2 regions of the Pediococcus inopinatus genome follow, and region 2 is predicted to be linked to the other one. Evidence: riboswitches for the same ligand, from Rfam matches in the RefSeq annotation. Region 2 holds a riboswitch; the other holds the start of a gene.
What was found. A riboswitch is a leader RNA that binds a small molecule or an ion and turns the genes downstream of it on or off. The one in region 2 is predicted to bind lysine.

Region 1: linked by a shared signal. The riboswitch ahead of PI20285_RS02450 (amino acid permease) and the one ahead of lysA (diaminopimelate decarboxylase) in region 2 are both predicted to bind lysine.

What each region holds. Positions count from the first base shown of each region.
Region 1 is NZ_CP019981.1:489,592-493,827, reverse strand. It holds gene PI20285_RS02455 (deoxynucleoside kinase) at 113-745, opposite strand; gene PI20285_RS02450 (amino acid permease) at 877-2,346, opposite strand; lysine riboswitch at 2,469-2,653, opposite strand; gene PI20285_RS02445 (Rrf2 family transcriptional regulator) at 2,694-3,236, opposite strand; gene PI20285_RS02440 (GNAT family N-acetyltransferase) at 3,223-3,783, opposite strand; gene PI20285_RS02435 (LCP family glycopolymer transferase) at 4,062-4,236, shown strand, end outside.
Region 2 is NZ_CP019981.1:188,958-198,160, forward strand. It holds gene PI20285_RS00930 (uracil-DNA glycosylase family protein) at 1-194, shown strand, start outside; gene PI20285_RS11990 (hypothetical protein) at 211-336, shown strand; gene PI20285_RS00935 (L,D-transpeptidase) at 848-2,248, opposite strand; partial or broken gene PI20285_RS00940 (MFS transporter) at 2,455-3,758, shown strand; gene PI20285_RS00945 (DUF4811 domain-containing protein) at 3,760-4,278, shown strand; gene dapF (diaminopimelate epimerase) at 4,384-5,385, opposite strand; gene PI20285_RS00955 (aspartate kinase) at 5,375-6,763, opposite strand; lysine riboswitch at 6,932-7,115, shown strand; gene lysA (diaminopimelate decarboxylase) at 7,219-8,526, shown strand; gene dapD (2,3,4,5-tetrahydropyridine-2,6-dicarboxylate N-acetyltransferase) at 8,631-9,203, shown strand, end outside.

The DNA.
Region 1 (4,236 bases), 300 kb from region 2:
CGGAGTTTCGATTGATAGCTTTCACTAGCTCTATCTCGCTTTAAATCTACTTAAAAAAGGCTTCACGTTTACTATTTACACTTATCATAACCGAAAAAGTTCCAAGAAACAACTAAATTTCAGCAATTTTTTTATCCACAATTTGAATGACCTTTTCACGGGCCTGTGGGTCTTCTACAAAATCAAACTGATCCCCGTCAATCTGAATCTTAGGACTTTCGTTATAATTGTCATACCATTCAGCATAACGATGATTCAAATCCTGATAATATTCATACAAGCTAGGGTCATTATCAATTTGTTCGTAAGAACGGCCTCGTTTTTGAATCCGATTTAACATCGTATCAAAGGAAATGTTGATATCAATCAATAAATCCGGATTTTTCTTATAATGGGTTTCTGGTAATTCTTCCATCATATTAGTTAATAAAGAATCGTAAATTTGCACTTCTGTCTTGGTTGCCCGTCCTAAATCTGCATTCAAATGGAAAAGAAGTGAATCTTCATAAATCGAACGATCCATCACACTATTTTTAGTCTGAAAAGCTTCTTTGATGCCATCTAAACGTCGATTCAAAAAATAAATTTGCAGTAAAAATGCGTAGCGCTTAGGGTCTTTGTAAAAAAGTGGCAAAATTTGGTTATCATCAACTGATTCATAATAAGCTTTTGTGCCTAAATGTTGAGATAAAATTTCCGTTAACGTTGTTTTTCCTGCTCCAATTGGACCTGATAATGCAATCATTCGAAGTTCCCCTTTATTCATCTTTTAATACTATATATTGTAGCATATTCAGATTCAAAAACAATATATGGTTTTAAAAATCAACCAATTACCATGATTTCTCTTTTATTACAGCATCTTGCATTATACACTTATTTCTTGATTTTTCGAGACTTTAAAATAAAATCGGGTTGCGTTAAATCAACTTCGTCCAACGGAATAATATGCGTATGATATTTCACTTTATAGAATACGTACAAAACGATGAAGATTGGCACACTAATATAACTAATTCCGATTGCTTCCCAGTTAAACGTCGCAAAGGAATGAAGATCCTGGCCAGCAATGACCAACAAACAAATTACAAAAGCAAATATCGGTCCAAATGGGAACCATTTTGCATGATATTTAAGTTCTTCCACCTTGTGTCCTTGTTTAACAAATGCGCGACGAAAGCGAAAATGAGAAATAGCAATCCCCAGCCAGGCAATAAATCCAGTCAAACCACTTGCTGCAACCAACCACATATAGATATGGGGGCCTTCAATACTTGAGATAAAGGTTAACGCACCAACAATGGTCGTCCCAATCAAGGCCATTAAAGGGATTCCTCGTTTTGTTGTTAATCCAAATGTTTTTGGGGCATACCCTTGTAAAGCCAATGAGTATAACATTCTTGTGGAAGCATACATCCCTGAATTTGCCGAAGAGATGACCGATGTCAAAATAACTGCGTTCATGATACTTGCTGCTCCGGCTAACCCGGCTCGTTGAAAGACTAAGGTGAACGGACTGATCTTAACGTCACTTGCCGAAGATCCTAACAAATCAGGACTTGTATAAGGAATAATGCAAGCAATCACAAAAATCGCCAAAATATAGAATAAAATAATTCGCCAAAACACTTGGTTAATCGCCTTAGGAACACTTTCTTCAGGTGCTTCTGATTCACCAGCTGTAATCCCAATTAATTCAGTTCCTTGAAATGAGAAACCCGCGACAACGAATACACTAAGAATCATCGGAATTCCGCCAACAAATGGCGCTTTTTTATACGTGAAATTATTTAAATAGGTTGCATGTCCACCCATGATGCCAAAAATAACGGCCACACCAACTACTAAGAAAATGATAACTGTAACGACCTTAATCAATGCCATCCAATATTCAGTTTCACCAAAGGCCTTGACGGTAAGAGCGTTAACGGAAAAAATTAGTACTAACGCCAACACACTCCATACCCAACCGGGGACATTTGGCAACCAGAATTTCATGACGATTGAAACTGTACTGATATCAACAGCCAAAGTAATGGCCCAGTTAAACCAGTAATTCCATCCCATCGCAAAGCCCATAGCCGGGTCCACATACTTTGTTGAGTAGGTCGCAAAAGAGCCCGAAACTGGCATATAAGTGGCCATCTCGCCTAAACTGGTCATCAAAAAATAAACCATGATCCCCATCGCCACGTATGCTAACAAAGCCCCGCCAGGACCTGCTTCTGAAATTGCAGAACCACTTGCTACAAACAAGCCAGTTCCGATACTCCCACCAAGCGCTATCATTGAAATGTGACGGGTCTTCAATGAGCGATCAATGCTGTGATTCTCTTGTTCTGCCATAAATATGTTTCCTCCTTAAGTTTCTAATTAAAAAGGCAATCCTATTTTTAACCAATAAAAAAGAAGCCTCTTTGTATAACAAATCGCCATACAAAAAGACTTCCGATAAATTTCTCAGTCAAATCGTAGATAGCGCCCCGTACTGCTCTACAAGCATTACGACAGTCCCTGATTTGTTGAACCAGGGCCCAACCCAAAAGTGAAAAAGCACCTTTAGATTTCGGCCAACTCCCCTTTCACAACTCCTCATCGATGCTTTATCACCTTAGAGTTGTTACTTATGAATTTGGCAACCTCTTCTTTCGATATGATTCAATTATATACAAGCAAGACTAGTCTGACAACTCCTAATCCCCATTTAAATCAGTTCTTACGTTTTCAATTTTTTGATTTAACTTTAAAAAATTTGCTTGCAATTCCGAGTCTGAGCCGTTCCAATCAATTCCAGGAGCAGCTGGCTCGCCCATAATTTGCATAAGAATATCGCTTAGACTTTGTTCCTTTAGATAGTTCCGCCAAAGATCATCAGCGCTTTGAAACGTTTTATTTAAAACGTCTTTACCACGTTCGGCAATTGGCCGCGCATCAGAAAAAATGTTTTCAATAAACCCCATGTCGGGATACGTTTTTATCGTGCCTTCGCTAGCTTCTACAATATCCAACAACGAAATTTTGCTTGGATCCTTAGCCAAACGAAAACCACCGTTATTTCCAGGAATCGACGTCACTAGCCCGGCCAGCACAAGTTTACGCATAATTTTTCGTAAGTAGGCCTCCGAACCTGTTAACCGCTTGTGAATAACCGCCGTTGTCAACGGAACCTTTCGATCCTGAGTACATAATAACGCAATGATACATGCTGCCTGTTCAAACCCTTTAGTGAGTTGCATAATTACCGCCTTCTCTAAATCCTTTTTCTGTTAATTCATAGTACGTCTCTTGTTTAGGATCCGGGTTCAAGACACTTGCTAGCAAAGTATGCTGGCCGGTCATTTCAAACCCGAGGTGCTCTAAAAGTAGTTTCGACCGTTTATTTTCAGTATAAGTACTGGCTAACACAGTATACGCCGGATTTTCTTGAAAGGCTTGCTGTAAAACATAATAAACAGCTTCTTTCATATAGCCCGTGCCCCAAAAGTCTTGATTTAACATGTAGCCAATCTCGAATTTCAGCGGGTCCGGTTCATGCGTCTTATCACTCACTGAGTATAAACCAATGCTGCCAATAACATCTGCACTTTGCTTTAGAGTGATCGCCCAAATATTTGTCTGCATAAGTTGCTGTAAGAAAAAGTTACTCTCAAAGGCGCTGTTAGAAACGCGAAAGCCAGCCCTTTTAGCAATCTCTGCGTTTTCAACAATTTCTCGGAGCTTAAATAAATCCGTCGTCGTAAATGGTCTTAAATTTAATCTTGGTGTCAAAATTTTGTTGTTCACAGTTTTCCTCACCACCCGATTCATCGAATGCTCATCTGATCACACTTCTCTTCCTAAAGAATACCAGATTTTTCCCTATAAAAGCCACTTTTAATTAAAACTACCAAAATCAGCTAATTTTATTTTGATTGCGTTTTCGTAATGCGGTAGATATGTGATATACTTTTGGTGTTTAAAAAAAGATTAAATCAAAATAAAATCCAATTTTTCGACTGCTTAATCGGTTATGCTTAAGCACATACAAACTTTTATTTTATATTGCTTCAGGAGGCAACCCCATGAATGAGGACCAAACACCCAAAAGATCCGAGCTGCACAACCATTTTAACGTTCCGCCAACTCGAACCGAGATGCATAGAGAACCGGAAAACGGTGGTCAACATCAGCGACCAAATCGTCCCAAACGTTCCCGGCGAAGACGACTCATTATCACGATTGTTTGTCTTCTTATCA
Region 2 (9,203 bases):
TCGGAATAGATACATCTGTGTGCTACTGTATCGGGAGTGGGGAAAATTACAAAGTATTAACAAAAATCAATAATGACTATCATTTTTTTAAGACGATCATTCCGCTAGAGCATCCGCGTTTTATCATGCAATACAATTCCCAAAATAAAGATAAATATATGGAAAAATATATCACCGCCTTAAGGCGCGATTAATATAGATAATTTATTAGTGACCGCAGTTGCTGGAGAAAAAAGATTACATTTAGGAGATGAAATTGTTGCGATTGACGGGGATTCGATAACGGAATTGGCAGAAAAATATAAAGAGCAACTAGATCTAATTGGAGAGCGGTAACGCTGGGATTTATTGGGCGGCTGAAGAGATGACCATTAAAACTATTAATAAAGCTACAAAAAAATTAAGCTTAATTAATATTTACCTAATTATCAAACAGAGCAGTCGTTTAAAAAATATCGCAGACATTTGGTTACATGAAATTAACAGATTTTTTTGACCCTGATGATGTGAAAAAAATGATTAAGAATAATCAAATGCAACTATCTCCAATTTGATCATGAATGTGTAGCGGGAGTGTTGAAGATCAAGCTTTTGAAAAATATATTGACCAGACCTTAGAACAGTATTATCTAAAGAATGGGTTTATATAGGTTTAACTTTTCTATTTTGGTGTGTTGTATGAAACCAGCAGCTGTTTTATTGATCGAGATGACCTAATTGGTGGTAACGAATATTATCTTGAACAAATAAAATAATGTTGGAAAATTGTACTTGATTTAAAGAAACTGATAAATAAGTCCAAAAAAAACGTTGAGAATTTAAATTCTCAACGTTTTTGTAGACAGTATTATCTGTAAATAATTACAGGTTCCGTTGCCGAAGTATTATCCCAAACCAATTTCATTTTGCTTGGGGGATTATTCAAACAACCGTGTGAGTGATACGTATCACGGTAACTTGGATTTCCATAAACCTTGGCCGGTTGCCATGGGCTATCGTGCATTCCCACGCCATCTTCCGTTAATGGCTCCCAATAAGAAACTTTACTAGAATATTTTGAACCGTTATCGTTGTTCCCTGTCAAAGTTGAAGGGCTCTGTTTGTACAGAATGTGGAACAACCCAGTTGGAGTCTCATGATTTCCTGAAAGGGTCCCACTCATAACCGGAATATCGGCTTTTTGTTTGCCATCAACATAAATATATTCATGTAAGGTAGTCAAATTAATTTCAACCCGGGTTGATCCAATTGCAGTGGAACGATTGTAACTAATATTTTGGCCAGAATAATTTTTCATATCCACAGTCGCGTTTGTTTTAACAGAGGAATCAATAAACTTCTTAGCCAACATTGCGGCTTCTGCATTTACATTGAGTGACCAGCCATAATTTGAAGCTGTCGATGTATTGGTTGAAACTGTCTTGTTGCTGTTTAAAAGCTTTACACTAATGACTTTACCCTGAGTGCTGTCAGAATTATTAATAGTTGTTAACTCAGCCTTTAAAGCAGATAAATCAATCGATGGTGTGCTACCAGGAGTTGAATTGACCAAGTATTTAGAACCACTTAATTTGTAATCCTTGCCACCTACGTGATAAACCAAGGTTTTTGATAATCCTTGCTGCAAAGCTTGTTTTGATTTTTCTGCACTAGATGTTGCGGCCTTGGTAGCTTTCACATAGTTTGTGCTGATTTTAATATCTTGGAGTTTGTTAACTTGGGTCTTATATTTGGCGAGAACTTTCGCGGCATCCACTTGAGTACCAGTTTTGCTAGCTTGTTTTTTAATGGCGCCATTCTTTAAATAGTAAGACGTCGGTTGTGCAACAGTGGCACTTTTATTATAAGCAGCAACAGCCTTGGTAACTTGATCTTTCAATGAAGTGTTTCGATAAGTCAGAGTTGTTTTAGAATTGCTGACGTCAACGGCTGCTTTCGAAGTGAACAATCCGTGGTGTTTTGTTAATTCAGATTTTATCTGAGCTTTGGTTACTTTGTCCAATTGTTGATCTTGTCCATCAACTAGTAATTTATTGTTTAGATAAACGCGATTGCTCACGGTAGAAGAAGAGTTCGCAAGCTTCTTTTCAGCCTGATTCACCGTTAAACGGGAAACGGATTGTCCGTTAATAATAGTGCCTGGCGCAAAATGAGTTTGGCCATACTGCCAAGCAAACACGCCACCCCCGATAATTATGATAATCAACACTGAAACAGTCCATGCTAACCAATGATTTTTTTTGGTCACTTTAGTTCTCCCCAAAATTTTAAATTTCTGAAACGTCTTGAGTAATTATGAAGCGTGGTGTAAAGGAAGTCAATGCAAAAAGCTTACTTTAAGTAAACTTTGATAATTACTCGAAATTGGGACTTGATTTCTTATGGTACAATTATCATTGTGGCATTTTTTCGATTTACATAATTATAAAATAAACTTTTTAAGGTGGTTATTTAATGAATACTTTTGATAAACCTGATCAACCGGTCGACCAAAATGGCCGTCCATACAATCGCCTTGCATTAGTTTTTACGCTGTTAGTTGGGACATTTAGTACTTTTCTAACAACAACGATGCTCACGACTGCTTTTCCGACGTTAATGAAATCATTTAATATTTCAACAACGACTGTCCAGTGGCTAACGACTGGATTCATGCTAATGATGGGAATTGTTATTCCGATTACCGGCTTCTTTCTGCAACGATTTTTCCACCCTCAAAACGAGGGGCAGCAATGGGCACAGCTGGACTGGTTATTGGCTTAGCACCAGCGATTGGGCCAACATTTTCTGGGTGGGTCCTTATGAACTATTCCTGGAGAATGCTATTTCTCGCCATTATGCCTATTTCATTGCTAGTTTTAATCATGGGATTTTTCACTCTACGAAAAGTATTGCCTACCAAAAAGGCGCCCGTTGATTGGTCTTCCGTTGCACTTTCCATGGTTGGATTTGGGGCGATGCTATTCGGATTTTCATCAGTAGGAACTTATTCATGGACCAGCCCAGTGGTTTACGGAACTTTGATCCTCGGGGTTGTCGTAGTGGCAATTTTCATTATGAGATCTTTAAAGATCAAGAATCCGCTATTACAATTTAAAGTTTTTGAACATTCAGATTTTACTTTATCCGCAATTTTAGTATCTATTTCAAACATGTCCATGAACGGTTTTACCCTTGTTTTACCTTTGTATCTCCAAACAATCCGTGGGGAGTCGCCATTAGTTTCTGGACTGACTCTATTACCAGGTGCGATTACAATCGGGGTTATGAATCCAATTACAGGGCGGATTTTTGATCGTTTAGGAGCTAGAAATATGGCCATCGCTGGGATGTTTTTACTAACATTAACAACTGCGGCCTTTATTCCGATTACTGCTGAGACACCGGTTTTCTATCTGGTCTGCTTGTATGCAGTGCGGATGTTCGGAATTTCAATGGTCTTGATGCCGATTACGACAACCGGGATGAATGCATTGCCCCTTAATTTAATCGGGGATGGAACGGTGGTCAATAATACGGCGCGCCAGGTCTTTGCTTCAATGGGAACAGCCATCTTAGTTTCTGTGATGGCTAGTGTGACGCTAAATCATATGCCTTCTCACGCGATTGCGAAAGCTACTCCAATCTTGTTTCAAAAACTGTCATCAAATGCAAATGTCATTGGGTTTAGATATGCCTTTTTCATTGCAACTTGTTTTGCGTTAATTGGGTTGGCCTTAACCTTCTTCTTGAAAAAAGACACACGGGAGGCATATTAATATGATTGTTATTTTCTTAATTGCTGGTGCCTTAATTTTTGCGATCAGCATGATTTTTATCCATCCGGGTGTCAAAAAAATCATATGGGTGTCGATTGGATTGATTCTCAGTATCGGTGCCGTAGTGGTCATGACCCTAAATTACAATACTTTTTTGGGAATGAAAAAGGTTAGTCAAACGCAAACCTATCCGCTGACATCAAGCGTGAAAGGACAACATGCGCTTGCTTATCAACAGCTGGGGACCAAGAATGAACGTGTTTATTTTTATGCGACAAATCCAATGCAACAAAAGTTAGCCAAAACCAATCCAAGTACTGGAACTGCAAAAGTGACGCATAATTCTAAAATGAGCCAAGTTAAGATTACGCGCACTTATCGAGTCTATCGAAATGATGGGTTACGAATTTTATTTAGTAATGGGATTCCTAATCATCAGTTTGTCAGCCAAAATTATGAATTTAGATTAATGAGTGGTTGGAAACTGAAGAAAATTGCGGTACAAGATAAGAAAAGCTAGAAATTTTACTTAAAAGCAAACAAAAACGATGTGTAAGTGTAAACTCACGCATCGTTTTTAATTTAAATAAAAAATCTCTCCAGAATTCAGAGAGATCGAGTGCATTTATGATTTAACAGCAATATCACTAACTTTTGGCAATTGGGTGACAAATTTTTGATACGCGGATTCTTCATGAGTTTCTGTAATTGCAACGTTGTCTAAGTCTGCTGCATGTAAATCAGCTTCAGAAATCTCAATGTGATGCGTTACGGTAGCATTTCCAGTTAAATCGATCGTGTACGTATTGCCAATTTGATGAACAATCGTTTTGACCATGCCACCCGGATTATAAACGGTAATTTCTTGTTCAAAATGGCCTTGATCAGGGTGGGTGATTGCAAAGGCTAAACTAGTGGCCGACATGCCAGTTCCACAGGCATTTGTAAACCCAACACCGCGTTCATACGTGCGCACAAAAAGTTTATTGTCCTCAAGAATTTGAGCAAAGCTGACGTTTACACCATCTGGAAAATAGGGATTTTCCGCATTTAATCGTTTGCCTAAAATTCCTAAATCATCGGATGCTAATTCTTCGGCAGAAACGAAGCTGATTAGGTGGGGATTAGGAACCGCGATAGCTGTAAATTTAAGATTGGGAAGAAATTCGGGGACTGGTTGATCAATTAATTTCTCAGTATTTAAGTTTTTAAATGGTAATTTTTCGGCTGCAAACGAAACCGGCGAAATTTCAACGCTAAAGGCGGGCACACTGGTTGCAAAATTGCCGGATTTACTAACTTGTAGATCAGCGTTTAATGTTTGAACCTTAAATTGGTCTATATTGGATTCTTGAGCTAAATAGCGTGAAACGGTCCGTAAACCATTTCCACACATGGATGCTTCACTACCATCCGCATTGATGACACGCATTTGGGCTGCTACGCCTTCATGATTTGATTGATCAACTACCAAAACGCCGTCAGATCCATTCAAAATACCGGTTTGCGGATCGGCAATCTTTTTAGTGAATTTTATTAGTTCTTGATCGGAGAGCCGAGTTTTTAGTTTGGTTTGATCTAACAAGAAAAAGTGGTTTTCTGAGCCATGGACTTTATCAATTTGCATGGGTGTTGCTCCCTTCGTTACTTTTTAGCGTGAAAAATTGTTGATAAATTTGTTTAACAGCTTTTTTGGCGTCCGCCCGCTCTGTGCCTAACATGATGGAAATCCGAGAAGCACCTTGATTGATCATGTGGACGCCAATATTATTTTGAGCAAGAGGACGAATGATATTTTCAATTGTCCCAATTTTAGAACGCATGCCTTCACCAACGACCATAATAATGGCGTAGTCGTCAATCCAATCGAGTTGGTCGGGGTGCAGTGTATTTTTGATATCATAACACATTTCATGAATTGTGTGGTCATCTAGCTGTTGCTTATCAAAAATGATCGTTAAATCATCGATCCCAGAAGGCATGTGTTCATATGAAACATCATATTTGTACAAAATTTGAAGGAGTTTTAATGTAAATCCCACTTCTTTATTGAGCAAATAACGATGCAGATATAGGGCAGCAAAGCGATCAGAACTGGCAACTCCGGTAATCGTATGTTTTGGCTGGAAATTTTCTTCAGGCACAATCAGAGTACCAGGTAGCTCTGGGTGATTGGTATTCTTGACGTTAATTGGGACTTGGCCTTCAATGGCTGGAATGATGGCCTCATCGTGAAATACCGAGAAACCAGCATAAGAAAGTTCACGCATTTCGCGGTAGGTCATCTTTTTGATTGCCTGGGGATGCGCTACAATTCGAGGGTCGACTGCATAGATGGCATTTACATCTGTAAAGTTTTCGTATAAATCTGCATGAAGACCGCGAGCTACAATGGCGCCTGTAATGTCGGAGCCACCTCTTGAGAAGGTGGCAATTTGGCCATTGGGCGTAAAACCAAAGAAGCCCGGGAAAATAAGTTTTTCACCACCAAATTTTAAATGGGCAAGATTGTCATAGGTTTCCGGGCGAACAGTTGCATCGCTTGGATCGTCGGTTACGATAATGCCAGCTTCAAACGGATCAACAAAGCGGGCTTTAATATCGAGTTGATTTAAAACACTAGTTAAAAGCATCGCGTTTAAACGTTCACCATGAGCTTTAAAGGCGGCCATCAGATAAGCATTGCTGGGATAATCTTCATCAGGTAAAGATTTTAATTTGGTAATGATTTTTTGAATTGGTCTAGCTGGTAAACTAAAAAATTGACCAATGGCCTCGTAGCGATCCGCAATCATTTTTATAACCGGCTTTGCATCCGTATGGTCAATAACTGCTTGTGCATAGCTAATTAGAAGATCGGTTACTTTGGTATCGGTGGAAAAACGTTTACCGGGGGCTGAAACAACGACTATTTGTCGCTTAGGGTCAGCCGTGATGATATTGATAACTTTTTGAAAATGGGGACCGTCTGCCAGCGAGCTTCCGCCAAATTTTACAACATTCATGATTAGTTATGCCACTCCTTAAAATAAATTAAAAAAGATTTTATTAGAATTTGATTAGTTATTGTGAATTTTAGCATTAAATCTATGAATAGCAATAAAAAAATTTGATTTAGGACTTAATTTCCACCGGAAGGGTTGACTATCTGTGAAAAGTATTATAAACTTTTTAATAATTTAAGAGGTTGCAACCAACATGAGTCACAAGCTGAGTTTCTATCAAACTTAGAAGCTTGTAAAAGGGGCGGTTGCCGAAGCGCTGAATCTGGATAGAGATTTAGTTAGCTGGGACGCAGTTTAAGAGACTACGGACTGTCGCAGCAAAACATGTCGGCTGCGGGGCGCTATCGACAATTGATACAGAATAACGAGAACTTAATTCTGGGATATTTTTGTTTGCGCAAAACAAAAAGATTCCTTTTTTTATTTTAAAATGGCAAAATAACAGGAGAAATACAATGGATAAGCAGTTAGGAATTCAAAAAATTAATGCAGCGGGACATTTAACAATTGGTGGGATTGATGCTGCCGACTTGGCACATCAATTCGGCACACCATTGATTGCCTATGATGTTGCGAAGATTCGCCAACAGATTCAAAATTTTAGTCGGGTGTTTGAAGAAGATCAAGTTGCCTATGAAGTGAGCTACGCCAGCAAAGCGTTTGCGACAGTTGGCATGTTTCAAGTTGTTGCCCAAGAAAAAGGGCATATTGACGTCGTTTCAGGTGGAGAATTGTATACGGCTATTAAAGCGGGATTCCCGATGGACAAAATTAGTTTCCATGGGAACAACAAGTCGCGGGCCGAACTGGAAATGGCAGTTGACCAGCAAATTGGGGTCGTAATTTTAGATAATTTTTATGAAATTCAATTACTTAGTGAAATTTTGGCAGAAAAGGATCAGACCATAAACGTCATGTTACGTTTAACTCCCGGAATTTCTGCCCACACGCACAAGTACGATCAAACTGGTCAAGAAGACAGCAAATTTGGTTTTGATATCCAATCGGGGCAAGCTGAAGAAGCTTTGCAACAGGTTTTAGCTAATCATCGTATGACGATGCTCGGAATTCATGCCCATATTGGCTCACAGATTTTTGAAGTTGAAGGATTTGTGATGGCGGCCAATAAATTAGTTGATTTGGCAGCAGATTGGCAAGCCAAGTTTGATTTGGATATTCAGGTTCTAAATGTAGGTGGTGGGTTTGGTATTCGTTACACCAAAGATGATGATCCAATTGCACCAGAAAGGTTTGTTGATGCGATTGTTAAAGCGGTTCAAAAACGAGTTGCACTTCGTCAATTGAATATGCCTGCAATTTGGATTGAACCTGGCCGCTCCATTGTGGGTCCTGCCGGTTACAGTTTATACACAGTAGGTTCTCGAAAAGCAGTTCCGGGACACTTACCATATGTAACGGTCGATGGGGGCATGGGCGACAATATTCGTCCGGCTTTGTATCAAGCAGATTATGAAGCTGTTTTAGCCAACCGGGCCGCTGATGAAAATGAAGAAACGGTACGAGTAGCCGGAAAATATTGCGAATCCGGGGATGTTTTGATTCAAAAACAGGCGTTGCCAAAATCTCAACCTGGGGATACCTTGGCAATCTTATCAACCGGTGCTTACGGGTATTCAATGGCCTCCAATTATAATCGGAATCCGCGCCCGGCCGTAGTGTTTGTCGAAAACGGGCAAGCCAAAGTGGTTGTTAAACGAGAAAGTTACGAAGACCTGGTGAGTTTGGATCAGGATTACATTTAGATGTCGTATAATAGAAGAAGAGTAAAAATAATTTTTTAAGGTTGGCTTAATCCGGCAATCTTAAAATATACATACACACAAAATTCGAAGGGTAGGTTCAAGATATGGCACAGTTAGACGCACGTGAAATTATTGATTTTATTAGTAATGCTAAAAAGAAAACGGCGGTGAAAGTTTACTTAAAAGGTAACTTGGATAAACTTGATTTTCCGAACGTTATTCAAAGTTTTGTAGAATCCAAGGCTGGAACAATTTTCGGTGACTGGGCCGACGTAAAACCTTTTCTTGAAGCAAACAAAGCAGTAATTGATGATTACGTTGTTGAAAATGATGGTCGCAATACGGCTGTACCTTTGTTGGACACCAAAAATATCAATGCTCGTATTGAACCAGGTGCCATCATTCGTGATCAAGTTGTTATTGGTGACAATGCCGTGATTATGATGGGAGCCTTAATCAACATTGGTGCAGAAATCGGTGAAGACACGATGATTGATATGGGCGTTGTCATGGGTGGTCGAGCAACGGTTGGTAAACACGCACACATTGGAGCCGGAACAGTTTTAGCAGGGGTTGTTGAACCGGCATCAGCTGAACCAGTTCGGATTGATGATGATGTGATGATTGGCGCAAACGCCGTTGTTTTAGAAGGAGTGCATGTCGGTAAAGGCGCAGTT